One region of the Pseudarthrobacter sp. 1C304 genome, then DNA from elsewhere that is predicted to be linked to it. Evidence: predicted binding sites of a transcription regulator. Region 1 holds the regulator's gene; the other holds the start of a gene.
The links. Region 1 encodes HrcA, which represses chaperone genes, less so after heat shock. Its sites were predicted from a motif close to TTNGCACTCGNNNNNNNCGAGTGCNAA; they were not measured.

Region 1 (9,070 bases):
GATGGATTCCGGGTCCATCATTTCGTGCAGGGCGTCGTAGAGCGGCCGCAGGTACGGGTCGATCTTGTCGCTGAGGGTGCCCGGCAGGAACCCGAGCCGCTCCCCCGCCTCGACGGCGGGACGCGTCAGGATGATGCGGGTGACTTCCTTCTGCTGCAGCGCCTGCACGGCCTTGGCCATCGCCAGGTACGTCTTGCCGGTACCGGCCGGGCCGATGCCGAAGATCACCGTGTTGGCGTCGATCGCGTCCACGTAATTCTTCTGGTTCAGCGTCTTCGGCCGGATGGTCTTGCCCCGGCTCGACAGGATGTTGTGCGTGAGCACCTCCACCGGGTTCTGCAGCGACTGGGTGCGGAGCATCGAGACGAGCTGCTGCAGGACGGCGGGCGTGATGACCGTGCCCCGGGCCACGAGGCCGCGGACCTCGGTGAGCAGGCGCATAATGCGCGGAACGTCCGCGGCGGGCCCGCTGATCGCGAGCTCATTGCCGCGGACATGGAAGTCGACGGCCGGGTACTGGGACTCAATGAAGCGCAGGGCCTCGTCATGGCTGCCGAGGGACTGGACCATCTGATCGGAACTGTCGAACAGGACTACCTCCGTCCGCAGCCCTGGGAGGGAGTGGGGAAATTCCCCTGCGGAGCGCTCTCCGGCGCTGATCCGGGCCTTGCCGTTCGCTGCTTCAGTCATGGTGATGGCCCGCGGGCCTCTGGTCCCCTCCAGTCGGAAATGGTCTGCCCCCTGATCCGGCCCGGCGGTCAGCTGAAGTCTCAACTAACTGCCGCCTCAATTAACTGCTGTCTGAATTAACTGCGGTGCCTGACTCCGGTTCCGGGTGTCAGCGGGTCCTCCTATCTTACGCCAGCAGCGGCTCCCCATGCCGCCGGCCGCGGGGTCCGCCGGCCCGCGGGCACGCACCGTTCCCGGTTTTAGGTATCAACTTCGTATCGGCCTCATATCGTTACCGTTGCATTTCCGGCCGTGCGGCCTAAACCCCGGTTCTGCGCCAAAGGCGTGTGCCATGCTGGAAATCGGCCACCCCCGGCAGTTCCGGCGGGCGGCACCAAAGATCCCAGGCACCGGGCGCGATACCGGGCGCACGACCACCGGCAGCAACACCGAGCAGACAAGGGCAGCGGCGATCAGGAAACGCGGAAACGGGCAGACAGCAGCAGGCAGGCGCGTAGGTCCGCGCTTGCTTCTTCTGATGCTGCCCGCGGCGCTGGCCCTGTCCGGGTGCGTGGCAACCCCCCAGCCCGGCGCCACCAACGCCAGCACCCCCTCGCAGGTGATGTCCGCGCAGGCGTCGGCGGCCACCACCAGCGCGCCGCTGGAAACCACCCAGGCATCCAACAAGGCCCCGGTCTACTGGATCGGCCGGAGCAATGAGGACACGTTCCTTTACCGCGAGTTCCGCGACGTCCCCGAGGAGGAGAATCCGGTAACACGGGCGCTGCGGGTCATGATGTCGCAGAAGCCGCTGGACCCGGACTTCTTCACGCCGTGGCAGAACCCGAAGAAACTCGCGACGTCCATCTCCGGCAAGAACGTTATTACGGTGGACATGTCCGCCGATGCCTTCAACAGCAACGTCGATCCCGCCATGGCGGAGCGGGCCGTCCAGCAGTTGGTGTACACCGCGACGGCGGCCGCCGCCAGCGCCGGACTGATCGATTCCGGGCAGCAGATCCAGGTGGTGGTCCTTGTGGACGGCCACACCGACTACGTTGCTTTCAACCATGTCCGGCTCGGCGCTCCGACCGCGCGGACCGCCGGAATGGTGGCCCCGGTCTGGATCATCGATCCCCAGGAGGGGACCTCGGTGGACGACGGCGCCGTCAAGATCTCGGGCCGCAGCATCGACCCCGGCGGAGAGCTCCGCTGGGAGATCCTGCGGATCGACGGCAGCATCACCACCACCTACCTGAACGGGACGGTCACGGCGTCGTCCGGGACCGGCGAACCGGGTGCCTTCAGCCTCTCGGTCAACCTCGGGCCCGGGAACTACGAGGTCCGGGTGTCGCAGGTTGAAGAAGGAAACCCGGACAAGGACTTGAACGTCGACACGCGCGGATTCACGGTCAAGTAGGCGCCCCCGCCGGAGGTGGCACCGGCCGGCTCCGGGCTACCAGCGGCCCAGGATGTCGCTGGCGAGGACGGTGGCAGCGGGCCCTGCGGTGGACGACCGCAGTACGTGGTGTCCCAGCAGGGCCGTGACAGCGCCGGCGTCGCAGAGCCGGGTGACTTCCCGGGGGCTGATGCCGCCCTCCGGTCCCACAATCAGCAGGATTTCGCATGCGTCAGCGGCCCCTCCGGCAGCGGAATCCGCCGCCTGCCAAGCCTCCAGCACGTGGCGCAGCGGACGCACCGCGTCCTCGTGGAGGATGACGGCCAGGTCAGCGGCGGCCACTGCGGCCTGCAGCCCGGCGGTGTCGACGGCGGAACGTACCTCAGGGATCCACGCACGGCGCGCCTGTTTGGCCGCCGCCGTGACGATTGACTGCCACTTGGCGTGGGCTTTCGCCGCCCGCTCCGCCTTCCAGCGGACGATGGAGCGTTCCGCCTGCCACGGTACTACGGCGTCGATTCCCAGTTCGGTGGCGGTCTCCGCCGCGAGCTCGTCCCGGTCACCCTTCGCGAGGGCCTGCACCAGGACCAGCCGGACCGGCGGCCGGGGCTCGTCGGAAAGTTCAGCGCACGTCACCGTCAGCTGGTTCGGGCCGACGGCCGCGACGGCGCCGGTCAGGCGTTTTCCGGCGCCGTCGGCGATGTCCACGGACTCACCCACGGTGAGCCGTTTCACCGTGACGGCGTGCCGCGCCTCGGCCCCGTCCAGGATGAACTCGGAACCGGGCGCCAGCCCGTCCAGGGTGCCGGGGGCCGTGAAGAAAACGGGGTTGCTCACCGCTACAGGTTACCGAGGCGGTCCCGGAGCTTCGCGAAGACACCGCCGCTCGCCGCGAGCTTTCCCTCGGTGAACTGCTCGCCGCGCAGCTTCGCGAGCTGGCGCAGCAGGTCCTCCTGGGCGGCGTCGAGCTTGCCGGGGGTATCAACCTGCAGGTGGACCTTGAGGTCCCCCCGGCCGTAGCCGCGCAGGTGGGTGACGCCGAGCCCGCGGAGGGTGATGACCTCACCGGACTGCGTGCCGGCCTTGACGTCGATCTCCTGCTGGCCGTCAAAGGTGTCCAGCGTGAGCTCGGTGCCCAGGGCGGCGGCCGTCATGGGGATGTTGAGGCTGGCGTGCAGGTCGTCGCCGTCGCGCACGTAGGTGGCGTCGTTGTTGACGCGGATCTCCACGTACAGATCGCCGGCGGGTCCGCCGGCAGGACCGGCCTCGCCCTGGCCGGAGAGCTGGATGCGGGTGCCGGTGGCGACGCCGGCGGGAACCTTGACCGTCAGGGAGCGCCGGCTGCGGATCCGGCCCTGGCCGGCGCATTCGTTGCAGGGGTCCTTGATAACGGTGCCAAAGCCCTCGCAAGAGCCGCAGGGCGCCGTGGTCATGACCTGGCCGAGGATGGAGCGGACGGCGCGCTGCACCTGACCGCTGCCGCCGCAGATGTCGCAGCGCTCCGGGTGGCTGCCTTCCCGGCAGCATGAGCCCTCGCAGGTGGGGCAGGTGACGGCCGTGTCGACTTCGATTTTCTTGTTGACGCCGAACACGGCGTCGCGGAGGTCGATCCGGACGCTGATCAGGGCGTCCTGGCCGCGGCGGACCCGGGAGGCCGGACCGGCCTGGCCGCCGCCGGCGCCGAAGAAGGTCTCGAAGATGTCCTGGAACGCGAAGCCCTGGCCGGAGTAGCTTCCGCCGCCAAACCCGTTCTCGGTGCCGTTCTCGTTGCCGGTGGTGTCATAGATCCGGCGCTTCTGCGGATCGGACAGCACCTCGTAGGCGTGCGTCACGGCCTTGAACCGCTCCGATGCGTCATCCCCGGGGTTCACGTCGGGGTGGAGGGTCCGCGCCAGCTTGCGGTAGGCCTTCTTGATTTCTTCACCCGTAGCTTCGCGGGAGACTCCAAGAACGTCGTAGTGGCTGCTCAAAGTGTGTATCTCTTCCTGGTTGTACTGCCGGTTAGGGGCAAGCGGTAAGGGGCAAGAAGCCTGGTTGGTGCCCGGCGGTCCGGGTGTGGGCGTTGTCCGTCAGGGTCCGAGGATCCGTGACAGGTAGCGGGCCACCGCCCGGACGGCGGCCATGGTGGTGGGATAGTCCATCCGGGTGGGGCCGAGCACGCCGACCTTGGCGGTCGCGTCCGGCCCGTAGCCGGTGGCCACCACCGAGGCCTCCGCGAGTCCGTCGTACGGGTTCTCCCGGCCGATGCTGACCGTGACGCCGCGCGGGTCCGCGGCCATGTCGCTCAGCAGGCGCAGCATGACCACCTGCTCCTCGAGGGCCTCCAACACCGGGCCGATGCTCAGCGGGAAGTCCACATTGGAGCGGGCCAGGTTGGCTGTGCCGGCCATGACCATGCGCTCCTCGCGGCTGCTCGTGGCCAGGGCCTCCAGGCCGCGGGCCAGCGCCTGGGCGACGCTGCGCCGTGCGGGCGGGCAGCTGGCAACCACTGCCTGCAGCGACTGCGGCAGGATGTTCAGCGGGGTGCCGGAGAGGGAGCCGAGGAACCGTGTGCGGAGTTCGGCGAGGGCGTCGTCGGGGAGGTCCTGGCCGACGTCGATGACCCGCTGTTCCACCTTGCCGGTGTCCGCGATCAGCACCGCGAGCACCTTGCGGGGTGCCAGCAGGACGAATTCGATGTGCCGTACCTTGGCCCTGCTGAGGTGCGGGTACTGCACGACGGCGACCTGGTTGGTCAGCTGCGCGAGCAGCCGGACGGTCCGGTCCAGGACGTCATCGAGGTCATCGGAGCCCTCCAGCAGCGCCTGGATGGCGCGGCGTTCCGCCGGCGAAAGGGGCTTGACCGCCGAAATCTGGTCGACGAAGAGCCGGTAACCCTTGTCCGTGGGGATGCGCCCGGCACTGGTGTGCGGCGCCGTGATCAGCCCCTCGTCCTCCAGGGCGGCCATGTCATTGCGGATCGTGGCACTGGACACGCCCAAGTGGTGCCGCTCGACGAGGGCTTTGGAGCCGACGGGTTCCCGTGAATGGACATAGTCCTCCACGATGGCGCGCAGCACTTCGAGTTTGCGTGGTTCGCTCACGTTCCACCTCCAATCGACGGTCCGGCGTCCGGCGCCGCCGTTCACCGGCCGCACCGCACACTGCGCTGGCACAAGGCATGTTCAACAGGAGCTGTGTTCAATAACCACAACGTCCAACAAGCGCTGTGGTTAGCACTCGACATGCCTAAGTGCTAACCAGTCTAATATGAGTCGCCGCGTTGTTAGCATTGGATTCGCTCCGGGCGTTCTTCCCGGGGCTGGTGTTTTCGGGCACAGCCCGCCGTCAAAGACCAAGCGCAAAGCAGTGTGGAACCAATGTCGTACCAGAACTGGGGCCCCCAGGACCTGTCCGCCCCCGCCAAGACCCAGCTGCCGGAGGTGCCGGTGGAGCGCGGCATGGTGCTGGAGGAAGTGCAGTCCGGCTGGGTGGGGGCCGTGACCCGGGTCGAGAAGTCCGGCGGAATGCACGTCGTTGCCCTGGAGGACCGCCGCGGCAAGTCGCGGTCGTTCCGGCTCGGCTTCGGCTTCCTGCTGGAAGGACAGCCGATCCGGCTGATGCCGCCGGCGCCGCGGGCCGCGGCCCCGGCCGGCACCCGCACGGCCTCCGGCTCTGTCCGGGTCGCCGGGCAGCGCGCCCAGGTGGCGAAAGCGAGCCGGATCTGGGTGGAAGGCAAGCACGACGCCGAACTCGTCGAAAAAGTCTGGGGCGACGACTTGCGGGTGGAGGGCATTGTGGTCGAGCCGCTGCACGGCATTGACGACCTCGCCGGCGCGGTGGCCGCCTTCCGGCCCGGACCCGGCCGCCGGCTTGGTGTCCTGGTGGACCACCTGGTTCCTGATTCCAAGGAATCCCGGATCGCCGACGCCGTCATGGCATCCCCCGGCGCGGCCGGGAACGTGCTGATTGTGGGCCACCCGTACGTGGACGTCTGGCAGGCGATCCGGCCCGCTGTGCTGGGGATCGAGAAGTGGCCCGTGATCCCGCGCGGCGTTGACTGGAAAACCGGCATCCTCATGGCGTTCGGCTGGCCGCACAGCACCAAGGAGGACATCGGCCTGGGCTGGCAGAAACTCCTCGGCGCGGTGCGCAGCTACGCCGATTTGGAACCGTCCCTGCTGGGAAGGGTGGAGGAAGTGATCGACTTCCTCACGGTGCCCTGAGTTCCCGTCCGGCCGCCCGCACCAGCGGGCCAATCCGCGATTCCGCCCCCAAGCAAGTATTCTTGGTAAGGCGGCTTCGCTCCCGGCGCAGCCCTGGCATTTCCAGGCACCGCATTTCCAGGCACCAATGCAACACCGCAATCCGAAGGACGACACCGTGGCAGATGATGCACGCGAATACCCCGGCGACCAGGCCGGCCATGGCCAGCCGCCTTACCACGGCGTTCCCGCCAATGCGCTGCCGCTGACGGCAAACGAGGACCGCCAGTGGGCCACGCTCGCGCACTTCGGCGGCATCCTCGGCTGCGTCCCTGCGCTGCTGATCTACCTGATTTTCAAGGACCGCGGCCCGTTCACCGCACAGGAGTCCAAGGAAGCCCTCAACTTCACGCTGCCGCCCACGATCGCCGCGGTGGTCTGCAACCTGCTGGTCTTCGTCCCGGTGGTGGGCAACATCTTCGCCGTCCTCGCCACGGTGATCTGGATTGCCGTCACCTGCTTCTCCGTCGCGGCCGGCATCCACGTCAACCGCGGCCAGCCGCACCGCTACGAGTTCAATCTCCGCTGGATCAAGTAGCGCAACGGCACCAACACCAGCACCAGATCGAACCAGGAAAGCCGGCCGCAGCCCCACGGGGCGGCGGCCGGCTTTTTGGTTTGCGGGCCGGTCGGGCAGGATCCTCCGGACCCTGGTCGGGCAAAATCCTCCGGGCACCTAATCGGGCAAGATCCTCCGGACACCTAATCTGGCAGGATCCTCCGGACCACGGCATCGGCGAGCAGCCGGCCCTTCAAGGTCAGCACGAGGGTACCGTGGAAGGCCGCCGCCGGCTCGATCAGCCCGTCGGCGATCAGCCCGGCGATGGCGTGCCTGCCAGTGTCGCCCAGTCCGCCCAGGCTGGGAATCTCCAGTCCGGAGCTGAGACGGGCTTCCAGCATGACCCGCTCCACGTTGCGGGTTCCGGAATCGAGGGTTTCCCGGCCGGCGGCCGGTGACAGCCCGGCGGCCATCCGGCCGGCGTAGGCGGTGGGGTGCTTGACGTTCCACCAGCGCACGCCCCCGACGTGGGAGTGCGCCCCCGGGCCGATCCCCCACCAGTCGTCCCCGCGCCAGTACGCGAGGTTGTGGCGGCAGGCCTGCTCCGGTGTGCGGGACCAGTTGCTGACCTCGTACCAGGACAGCCCGGCGGCCGAGATGAGCTGGTCGGCGAGTTCGTATTTGGCGGCGTGGTCGTCGTCGTCGATTTCCGGGACCTCGCCGCGGCGGATCTGGGCCGCGAGTTTAGTGCCGTCCTCCACGATCAGCGCGTAGGCGCTGATGTGGTCGGGCGCGTAGGACAGTGCCGTCTCCAGCGAGTAGCGCCAGTCGGCCAGCGACTCCCCCGGGGTGCCGTAGATCAGGTCAAGGCTGACAGCGAGGCCGGCTTCCCGCGCCCACTGCACCGCCTGCGGCACCCGGCTGGGGGTGTGGGTGCGGTCCAGCACCTTCAGGACGTGCGGCACTGCCGACTGCATGCCAAAGGAGACGCGGGTGAAACCGGCGTCGGCGAGCAGCTGCAGGGAAGCAGGCGTGACGGAGTCCGGGTTTGCCTCCGTGGTGACCTCGGCGCCCGGCGCAAGGCCCCACGCCCCGATCGCTGCCGTCAGGACACTCGCCAGGTCCTCGGCCGGGAGCAGTGTGGGGGTGCCGCCCCCGAAGAAGACCGTGCTGAGCGGGCGTGCCGGGAGCCCGGACGCCGCCAGGACTTCAGCGGCGAACTGCACCTCCGCCACCGCGGTGGCGGCGTAGGCGTCCTGGGACGCGCCCCCGCCGAGTTCCGTGGCGGTGTAGGTGTTGAAGTCGCAGTAGCCGCAGCGCACGGCGCAGAACGGGATGTGCACGTAGAGCCCGAAGGCCCGGGAGGCGGCGTCTTCCAGCGCCTGGGCAGGCAGGAGCCCGTCCGGTGGCGCGGGGTCGCCCAGCGGCAGGGCGCTAGGCACGGGCCGGACCCGCCTGCGGGAGGACAGTCATGGCGGGCACCGCTACTTCTTGGCCTTGTCCTTGGACTCATCCGTGGTGAGGGCGGCGATGAAGGCTTCCTGCGGCACCTCGACCCGGCCCACCATCTTCATGCGCTTCTTGCCTTCCTTCTGCTTTTCCAGCAGTTTGCGCTTTCGGGTGATGTCGCCGCCGTAGCACTTGGCGAGCACGTCCTTGCGGATGGCGCGGATGCTTTCGCGGGCGATGATCCTCGACCCGATGGCGGCCTGGATGGGCACCTCGAACTGCTGCCGCGGGATCAGTTCACGCAGCTTGCTGGTCATCATCACACCGTAGGCGTAGGCCTTGTCCCGGTGGGTAATGGCGGAGAACGCATCCACCTGCTCGCCCTGGAGCATGATGTCCACCTTGACGAGGTCGGCCACCTGGTCGCCGTCGGCCTTCCAGTCCAGCGAACCGTAGCCGCGGGTCTTGGACTTCAGGATGTCGAAGAAGTCGAAGACGATCTCGGCCAGCGGAAGCCGGTACCGGATCTCCACCCGGTCCTCGGAGAGGTAGTCCATGCCGCCCATGACGCCGCGGCGGCTCTGGCAAAGCTCCATGATGGCGCCGACGAAGTCGTTGGGCGCCAGGATGGTCGCGGACACCATCGGCTCGCGGACCTCGGCCACCTTGCCGGTGGGGTACTCGCTGGGGTTGGTGACGTGGACAACCCGCTTGTCCTCCAGCGTGACCTCGTATTCCACGTTCGGCGCGGTGGAAATCAGGTCCAGGTTGTATTCGCGCTCGAGCCGCTCACGGGTGATTTCCAGGTGC
Region 2 (9,070 bases), on a different contig from region 1:
TCTCCGGCGGCCACACCGAAATCCTGCGGGTCCGGAACATCACCGGGGACGTTGAGCTGCTCGGGTCCACCATCGATGACGCCGCCGGCGAAGCGTACGACAAGGTGGCCCGGCTCCTGGGCCTGGGCTACCCGGGCGGCCCCGCGATCGACAAGCTGGCACGCACCGGCAACGCCAAGGCCATCCGCTTCCCGCGGGGCCTCAGCCAGCCCAAGTACATGGGGACCGCGGAGGAACCCGGCCCGCACCGCTACGACTGGTCGTTCAGCGGACTCAAGACCGCCGTCGCGCGCTGCGTGGAGCAGTTCGAGGCCCGCGGCGAGGAGGTGCCGGTGGCCGACATCGCCGCCGCGTTCCAGGAGGCCGTGGTGGACATCATCACGTCCAAGGCGGTGCTGGCGTGCCGGGAGAACGGCATCACCGAGCTGCTGCTGGGCGGCGGGGTGGCGGCGAATTCGCGGCTGCGCCAGCTCACGGAACAGCGCTGCACCGCCGCCGGGATCCGGCTGACCGTCCCGCCGCTGGCCCTCTGCACCGACAACGGCGCCATGGTCGCGGCGCTCGGCGCGCAGCTGGTGATGGCGGGGGTTGCCCCGAGCGGCATCGGCTTCGCCCCGGATTCCTCGCTGCCGGTCACCACCGTCTCGGCCTGAGGCAGGCGGGGCCGGACGCCGGATTCAGGCGGCAGATTCAGGCCTGGGGGCCTTTGCGCATCTGCTCCACCAGGTCCAGTACGACGGCGCGCAGGTCGCCGCCGTGCTCCGCCGCAACGCGCCGCTGCCGCTGGTACCCGGCGCCGCGCTCGATGATCTTCAGGACGTCGGCCAGCTCCGCGGTGCAGCCCAGCTTCGCCGCGACCGGCTCCAGCCGCGCCACCGTCTCGCGGATATGGTCGGTGACCAGCTGCTCATTGCCGGCGGCGTCGAGGATGATGATGGCGTCCAGCCCGTAGCGGGCCGCGCGCCACTTGTTCTCCTGCACATGCCACGGCGGCATGGTGGGGATGGTGCCGCCATTGTCCAGGGTGGTGGAGAACTCGTCCACCAGGCACTGCGTCAGGGCGGCGATGGCGCCCACTTCCTCCAGCGTGGACAGGCCGTCGCAGATGCGCATCTCGATGGTGCCCAGGTTCGGGACCGGGCGGATGTCCCAGCGGATCTCGGAGAGCGCGTCGATCACGCCGGTGGTGAACATGTCCTGGGCGTACGCCTCGAAGTCTTCCCAGCGGGCGAACTGGAACGGCAGCCCGGCGGTGGGCAGCTGCTGGAACATCAGCGCGCGCTGCGAGGCGTAGCCGGTGTCCTCCCCGCCCCAGAACGGGCTGGAGGCGGACAGTGCCTGGAACTGCGGGAAGTAGTTGACCAGGCCGTCCAGTACCGGAAGGACCTTGTCCCGGCTGTCCAGGCCCACATGGACGTGGACGCCGTAGATCACCATCTGGCGGCCCCACCACTGCGTGCGATCAATGAGCTTGGCGTAGCGCTCCTTGTCCGTCACAGGCTGCAGCTGCGGCGGGCTGAAGGGGTGGCTGCCGGCGCAGAACACCTCCACGCCCATGGGGTCGGTGACGTCCCGCACCGCCTGGAGCGAACTGAGCAGGTCAGCTTTCGCTTCCGCAACCGTGGTGCAGATGCCGGTGACGAGTTCCACGGTGTTCAGCAGCAGTTCCTGCTTGATGTGGGGGTGCTCGTCATCCTCATTGAGTTCGGGATGCGCGGCGGCCACGCCGCGGAGCACTTCCTGCGCCACGGAGGCCAGCTCGCCCGTTTCCGCGTCGACGAGGGCCAGTTCCCATTCCACACCAAGAGTTGATTGCCTGGATGAAGCGAAATCAATCTTCATGTGGTCCCTTCATTGTTCAGCTGTCGATGTCCGTGCCTGAGCCGGCTGCGCCATGGGGGGATCCGCCGGACAACCGGCGGGGCAACGGTGGTCCAAGTCTAGTGCAGGGGTAGCATCGAACCGGTGGCCAGATTGCAGCGAACCCGTGACAGTGTTCACAAAAGACTCCGGATAGGGGCGGCCCTGACGGCGGTTCTGGGACTCGTCATCGGAACCGCCTCCTGCTCCGGGCCTCCGACGGCGGATCCCGGGGGAAGTGCCAACGACCCCGCCCGAACAGCCCCGACGGCCCCGCCAGCCCCGGCAGCCCCTTCCGGGCACCCGCCCGAAGCCCCCGGGGGAGCTGACACCCCCGACATCCCCGACGGCCTGCCCCGCGCCGGAACCCGTCCGCTCGGCTGGGGCCCGCAGCAGCGGGACGCGAACGCCGCGGCGCGGGCGGTGGCAGCGATGTCCCCCGAGCAGCAGGCGGGGCAGGTTCTGATGCCGTTCTACCGCGGGCGGGACCACAGGGCGCAGGCGGACGTCATCGAGCGCCTGCAGCTGGCCGGGTCCATCATCATGGGGGACAACGTCCCGGGAACACCGGATGGCACGGTGGACACCGCGGCGATGCACGGCGTCACCAGCCGGCTCCAGGCCGCGGCGCGGTCCGGCGGGCGCTGGTGGCCCGGCCTGGTGGGCGTCGACCAGGAAGGCGGCGTGGTGGCCCGGCTGCGGGCGCCGCTGACCGAGTGGCCAGCCCCGATGAGCTACGGCGCGGCCGGCAGCGGACCCCTCGCGGGTGCCGGCGGCCAGGCAATGGCCGCCGAACTGGCGGGCCTCGGCTTCAACACGAACTTCGCCCCGGCCTCCGACGTCACCATGGGCCCGGCCGACCCCACCATCGGCGCCCGGTCCATGTCCGGCGACGCCGGCGCGGCGTCAGGCTTCGGCGTTGCCTTCTCGCAGGGGATGCTGGCCGCCGGGCTCCTGCCCGCCGCGAAGCACTTTCCCGGCCACGGCTCGGTCACCGTGGATTCCCACGCCGGGCTGCCCGTCCAGGGCGCAAGCCTGGACCAGCTCCGGGCCCGGGACCTGGTGCCCTTCCAGGCCGCCATCGACGCCGGCCTGCCGATGGTCATGGCCGGGCACATCGATGTCCCCGCGCTGCAGGCCGGAGTGCCCGCCTCGGTGTCCCCGGCGGCCTACGCGGAACTGCGGAGGATGGGGTTCCAGGGCGTCGCCGTCACCGACGCCCTCAACATGGCCGCGGTCAAGGACCGGTACCCCAATGACTCTGCCGCGCCGCTGGCCCTGGCCGCCGGCGCCGACCTGCTCCTGATGCCCGTGAACGTGGAATCGGCCCACGCCGCGATCATCGGCGCGCTGCACAGCGGTGCCCTGCCGCCGGAACGGCTTGCCGAGGCGGCCCAGCGCGTCGTCACCATGATGATCTGGCGCGGCCGCACCGGCGCCGGGGCGGGGACACCCCCGGGCAGCGGCGCCGAAACCTCACGCGACGTCTCCGAAGCGGCCATCACCGTGCTGGCCGGCCCGTGCCGCGGGCCGATCGTGCCCGCCAGCGTCCGCGTCACCGGCGGCACGGCCGAGGACCGGGCCCGCTTTGCCGCCGCCGCGCGGACGGCCGGCATCCGTGTCGGGGCGGGACCACTGGTCTCCCTGATCGGGCGCGGCGCCACGGCGGCAGCGGAGGACGGCGCTGCCGTGGCGGTGGCGCTGGATGCGCCGTGGCCGCTGGCGGAGTCGGACGCGCCGGCCAGGATCGCCCTGTACGGCCGCAGCCAGGGGGCCTTCGACGCGCTGGCCGCCGTGCTGGCCGGTCATGCCACAGCCCCCGGAAACCTGCCGGTCGCCGTCGGGCCGCAGCCGCCGGGAACCGGCTGCGGCTGAAACGCCGGGCCCGGCAAACCGCCCTTGACCTGCCGGCCTGGCGTTTAATGGGGTGGTGCCCATCCTGAATAAAGACATGACCCTCTGCATCTCGCTCTCGGCCCGGCCGAGCAACAACGGGACGCGTTTCCACAACCACCTGTACGAACAGCTGGGCCTGAACTGGATTTACAAGGCCTTCGCCCCCACGGACCTCGTCCAGGCGATCGCCGGCGTGCGCGGCCTCGGAATCCGCGGCTGCGCCGTGTCCATGCCGTACAAGGAAGATGTCATCGCCCTCGTGGACGTGATGGACCCCTCCGCGAAGGCCATCGACTCGGTCAACACGATTGTCAACGACGGCGGCCGGCTCACCGCCTACAACACCGACTACACCGCGATCGAACAGCTGCTGCAGCGCAACGCTGTCCCGGCGTCGCACTCGGTGCTGCTGCGGGGCGCCGGCGGCATGGCCAAGGCCACCGCGGCAGCGCTGCGCGATGCCGGGTTCCGCGACGTCACCATCGTGGCGCGCAACGAGGAAGCCGGCCGGGCGCTCGCCGGGCTCTACGGTTTCGCCTGGCGCGCCGACGTCGAACCCTCCGCCACAGCCGACATGATCATCAACGTCACCCCCATCGGCATGGCGGGCGGCCCGGAGTCCGGCTCGCTGTCCTTCCCGCAGGAGGTGATCGACGCCGCGAAGGTGGTGTTCGACGTCGTGGCGCTGCCGGCCGAAACCCCGCTGGTCCAGGCCGGCCGGGCGGCTGGCAAAACCGTGATCACCGGGGCGGAAGTGGCCACCATCCAGGCGCTGGAACAGTTTGTCCTGTACACGGGGATACGCCCCAGCGACGCCCAGGTCCGGGCGGCCGAGGACTTCATGCGGGCCCAGTAGCCCGCCGGTTCCTGAAATCTAAAGACCGGGTGCCGGTCCTAGACCGGCTCCACCACAACGGCCACCCGCTCCTCGCCTATCCTGGTCAGGACCAGGGTGGCCGTTTTCTTGCCGCTTTTCCCCGACGCCTTCCCTGCTGTGTTTTTCCCTGCTGTGTTCTTCCCTGAGGGGAGGAGCTGTTTGCGCAGCTCCTCCGGCGTGACCGACGTGCCGCGCTTCTTGATGTCCAGGACGCCGATGCCCTGGTCCTTCACCCAGGCCTTGAGGGCCTTGACGTTGTAGGGCATCACCTCGAGCACCTTGTAGGCCCGGGCGAACGGCGAGTCGTGCAGTTCCGGGGCGCAGATGTAGGCGATGTGTTCGTCCACCAGGTGCCCGCCCAGCTGGAGGGCGACGTCGGCCACCAGCCCCGCGCGGATGACGGCGCCGTCAGGCTCGTAGAGGTACCCCTCCACCGGCCCCACCGGGGCAACCGGGCCGCCGTCGAAGTCCTCGGAACTGGTGAGCTCCGCTGCCCCCGCGGGGCCCAGGACCAGGGCCGCCCGCCGGATGCCCGGCCGCCGGACTGCGTTGAACCACAACGCCACTTCGGTCACGTCCCCGCCCACCGAGACCCACTGGGCTTCACAGTCCACGGGCACGGAATCGTGCGGCATGCCAGGGCCCATCTTCACGCCCACGGCCAGGCCCGCGGCGGCCAGGGATTCGACGAAGGACAGCGGCGGGGAGAAATCCTCCGGGTCCCAGATCCGCTTCGTGCCAGATGTGGACGTGGTCCGGCGGGCCGGGTCCAGCCATACGCCGTCCATCCCGTCCAGGTCCACCGCCGTCGCGTCCGCGTGGACCACGGTGGCGTTCCGGAAGGGGATCAAGTTCATCGTGGCGCAGGCCGCCGTCGTCTCATCCATTTCCACCGCCGTGACCCGGAGGTCCAGGGACGCGAGTGCCATGGCATCGGCGCCGAGTCCGCAGCCCAGGTCGGCCACGTGCTGCACGCCGGCTTCCGCGAAACGCTGCGCATGCCGGGCCGCCACCGTGAGCCGGGTGGCCTGCTCAAGGCCCGCCTGGGTGAAGATCATCTGCCGGGCGAACTCGCCGAACTTGGCCTCGGCCTTGGTCCGCAGCCGCGACTGGGTGAGCACGGCGGAGACGAGTTCGGGGGAGTGTCCGGCCTTCCGGAGGGACGCGTTGAGGCGGAACGCCTCGTCCTCCCGGTACGGGCCCAGCGACGCCAGCAGCTCCCAGCCCTCGGGGTTGAGAAGGGGCGCGATCTGGTCCTGGGGTGCGTCAGCCATGGGATCAAGCCTAGTTCAGGGCGCGGCCGGTCCGTTCCGACCGATAGGCTTGACGGCATGGATTACAGCGGCACGGCAAACAATGGCACGGACGAGAACTACCGGCCGGACGCCGACGCTCCCCAGGACGGCGACGGCGGCGGCCGCCCCGCCCGCCGGGGGCTCGCCCGCTACGCCCGGCCGGCGCTGATCGCCGGAATCGCGATCGCGGGGATCTGCGCCGCGCTGCTGGTCATCATCTTCTTCCTGGACTCCTTCAACGCCACCGTCTATTCGGTGGGCGGCAAGGACATTGCGGACGCCACCGATGAGGCGAAGGACATCCGCGACAACTACGCCGCTGTCCGCGCCGGCGGCATTGCCTTCCTGGCCGCCGGGACCGCACTGGCCGCGGCGGGCGCCCTGGTGATCTACCGGCACCGGAACGAACGGGCCGCCGAGGACGGCGAGGACGTGGACTTCGAGGACCTGGGCGGGCGGGCGTAAACCTCCTCCCCGGCGTTCACCGGGAACGAACTTCTGGCACTCGCCTTGACCGAGTGCTAACTCCTTACATAGAGTCGTCATTAGCACTCTCCCTAGGAGGGTGCTAACACCTGAAGCTTTGCAGCCAGGCTGCTGCCGGCACCGCGACGACGGTCTGCATGCCTTGGCGCCACCGCTTTAAAGTCCACGAATTTGCTGACGAAAAGGAGAGGTCCTTGTCGGTCTCTATTAAGCCTCTTGAGGATCGTATTGTTGTCCGCCCGCTCGAAGCCGAGCAGACCACGGCTTCCGGCCTGGTTATCCCGGACTCCGCACAGGAGAAGCCGCAGGAAGGCGAAGTTGTCGCAGTAGGCCCCGGCCGCTTCGACGACAACGGCAACCGCGTTCCGGTCGACGTCACGGTCGGCGACGTTGTCATCTACTCCAAGTACGGCGGAACTGAAGTCAAGACCGGCGGCACCGAGTACCTCGTGCTGTCCGCCCGCGACGTCCTGGCGATCGTCGTAAAGTAACTCTCTTGGACCCCGCGCCGCCGATCCTTCTTTGACGGGTCAGTTGCGCGGGGTTCTGTCTTGAAAGGACAAAACCATGGCAAAGCAGCTTGCGTTTGACGACGCTGCCCGCCGGTCGCTTGAAGCCGGCATCGATAAGCTCGCCAACACGGTCAAGGTGACGCTCGGCCCGCGCGGCCGCAACGTCGTGCTGGACAAGAAGTGGGGCGCCCCCACGATCACCAACGACGGCGTCACCATCGCCCGTGAAGTCGAACTGGACGACCCGTACGAGAACCTTGGCGCGCAGCTTGCCAAGGAGGTCGCCACCAAGACCAACGATGTTGCCGGCGACGGCACCACCACCGCCACGGTGCTGGCCCAGGCTCTGGTCAAGGAAGGCCTCCGCAACGTTGCGGCCGGCGCAGCTCCCGGCCAGATCAAGCGCGGCATCGAGGTCTCGGTTGAGGCCGTGGCTGCCCGCCTGCTGGAGAACGCCCGCCCGGTCGAAGGCACCCAGGTCGCCAACGTCGCGTCCATCTCCGCCCAGAGCGACGAGGTCGGCGAGCTGCTGGCCGAGGCGTTCGGCAAGGTCGGCAAGGATGGTGTGATCACCATCGAGGAGTCCTCCACCACGCAGACCGAACTGGTCCTCACCGAGGGCATGCAGTTCGACAAGGGCTACCTGTCCCCGTACTTCGTCACCGACGCGGAACGCCAGGAAGCCGTCCTCGAAGACGCCCTGATCCTGATCAACCAGGGCAAGATCTCCTCGGTCCAGGACTTCCTGCCGCTGCTGGAAAAGGCGCTGCAGAGCTCCAAGCCGCTGTTCATCATCGCCGAGGACGTCGAGGGCGAGGCCCTCTCCACGCTGATCGTCAACCGCATCCGCGGCACCCTGAACGTTGTTGCCGTCAAGGCCCCGGGCTTCGGCGACCGCCGCAAGGCCATGCTGCAGGACATCGCCACCCTCACCGGTGCGCAGGTTGTCTCCCCGGAGCTGGGCCTGAGCCTGGACACGGTGGGCCTCGGGGTGCTGGGTACCGCCCGGCGCATCACGGTCACCAAGGACAACACCACCATCGTTGACGGCGCCGGATCGGCCGAGGACGTCGCAGCCCGGGTTTCCCAGCTGCGCGCCGAGCTGACCCGCACCGACTCCGACTGGGACAAGGAAAAGCTGCAGGAACGCCTGGCCAAGCTGGCCGGCGGCATCGGCGTCATCAAGGTCGGCGCCGCCACCGAGGTGGAGCTCAAGGAAAAGAAGCACCGCATCGAAGACGCTGTGTCCTCGACCCGCGCCGCCCTCGAAGAGGGCATCGTGGCCGGCGGCGGCTCCGCCCTCATCCACGCCCTCAAGGCGCTCGATGAGGATCCGGCCGTCCAGGCCCTCGAAGGTGACGCGGCTGCCGCCGTCGGCATCGTCCGCCGGGCCCTGACCCAGCCGCTGCGCTGGATCGCCCAGAATGCCGGCTTCGACGGCTACGTCGTCGTCGCCAAGGTGGCCGACGCGGCCATCAACCAGGGCTTCAACGCCAAGACCGGCGAGTACGAGGACCTGATCAGCGCCGGCGTCATCGACCCGGTCAAGGTCACCCGTGCGGCTCTCCGCAACGCGGCGTCCATCGCGGCACTGGTGCTCACCACGGAAACCCTCGTGGTCGAGAAGCCGGCCGAAGAGGACGAGCACGCAGGCCACAGCCACTGACCTTCGCGTCAACGGCACACCGCCGCAACAAAAAACCGGTCCAGCAATGCTGGGCCGGTTTTTTGTGTGCCATGGATGGTTCCGGGCCAGGCCGGCCCGGGCCGTCAGGCCGTCATTTCCTGCGTTTTTACGCCGCCCGCAGGCTCGTAGACCAGCGAGACGGCACCCGCGGGGAAGCTGCGCGCCGGCTCGGCGAGGCGGAACGTGGCGGGCACCGCTCCGCCGTCGAAGAGACGTCTGCCCTGCCCGAGGACCACCGGGTACAGCCAGAGGTGGAGGCGGTCCAGGACCCCTGCCGCCAGCAGCGAGCGGATGAGGACCCCGCTGCCGAACATGTGCACCTGCCGGTACTGGTCCCGGAGCCCGCCCGCTGCCGCGGCATCCGGAAGGACCATGGTGCCCGCCCACGCGGGGTCCTGCAGGGAAGATGACACAACGAACTTGGGCACCCGGTTGAGTGCCCCGGCGATCGCATCCG

Region 2: groES (co-chaperone GroES) is a predicted target of HrcA. The motif match lies at 6,427-6,453, and genes of this name have one in related genera.

The regions. Positions count from the first base shown of each region.
Region 1 covers NZ_JBQQCH010000003.1:119,108-128,177, forward strand. The annotation lists gene ACTWQD_RS08085 (PhoH family protein) at 1-690, opposite strand, end outside; gene ACTWQD_RS08090 (GerMN domain-containing protein) at 1,208-2,089, shown strand; gene ACTWQD_RS08095 (16S rRNA (uracil(1498)-N(3))-methyltransferase) at 2,126-2,905, opposite strand; gene dnaJ (molecular chaperone DnaJ) at 2,908-4,038, opposite strand; gene hrcA (heat-inducible transcriptional repressor HrcA) at 4,138-5,151, opposite strand; gene ACTWQD_RS08110 (DUF3097 domain-containing protein) at 5,428-6,273, shown strand; gene ACTWQD_RS08115 (DUF4870 domain-containing protein) at 6,431-6,850, shown strand; gene hemW (radical SAM family heme chaperone HemW) at 7,015-8,253, opposite strand; gene lepA (translation elongation factor 4) at 8,296-9,070, opposite strand, start outside.
Region 2 covers NZ_JBQQCH010000002.1:309,288-318,357, reverse strand. The annotation lists gene tsaD (tRNA (adenosine(37)-N6)-threonylcarbamoyltransferase complex transferase subunit TsaD) at 1-653, shown strand, start outside; gene ACTWQD_RS05475 (glutamate--cysteine ligase) at 691-1,842, opposite strand; gene ACTWQD_RS05470 (glycoside hydrolase family 3 N-terminal domain-containing protein) at 1,966-3,735, shown strand; gene ACTWQD_RS05465 (shikimate 5-dehydrogenase) at 3,791-4,612, shown strand; gene ACTWQD_RS05460 (THUMP-like domain-containing protein) at 4,651-5,907, opposite strand; gene ACTWQD_RS05455 (hypothetical protein) at 5,965-6,393, shown strand; gene groES (co-chaperone GroES) at 6,609-6,905, shown strand; gene groL (chaperonin GroEL) at 6,982-8,592, shown strand; gene ACTWQD_RS05440 (dihydrofolate reductase family protein) at 8,697-9,070, opposite strand, start outside.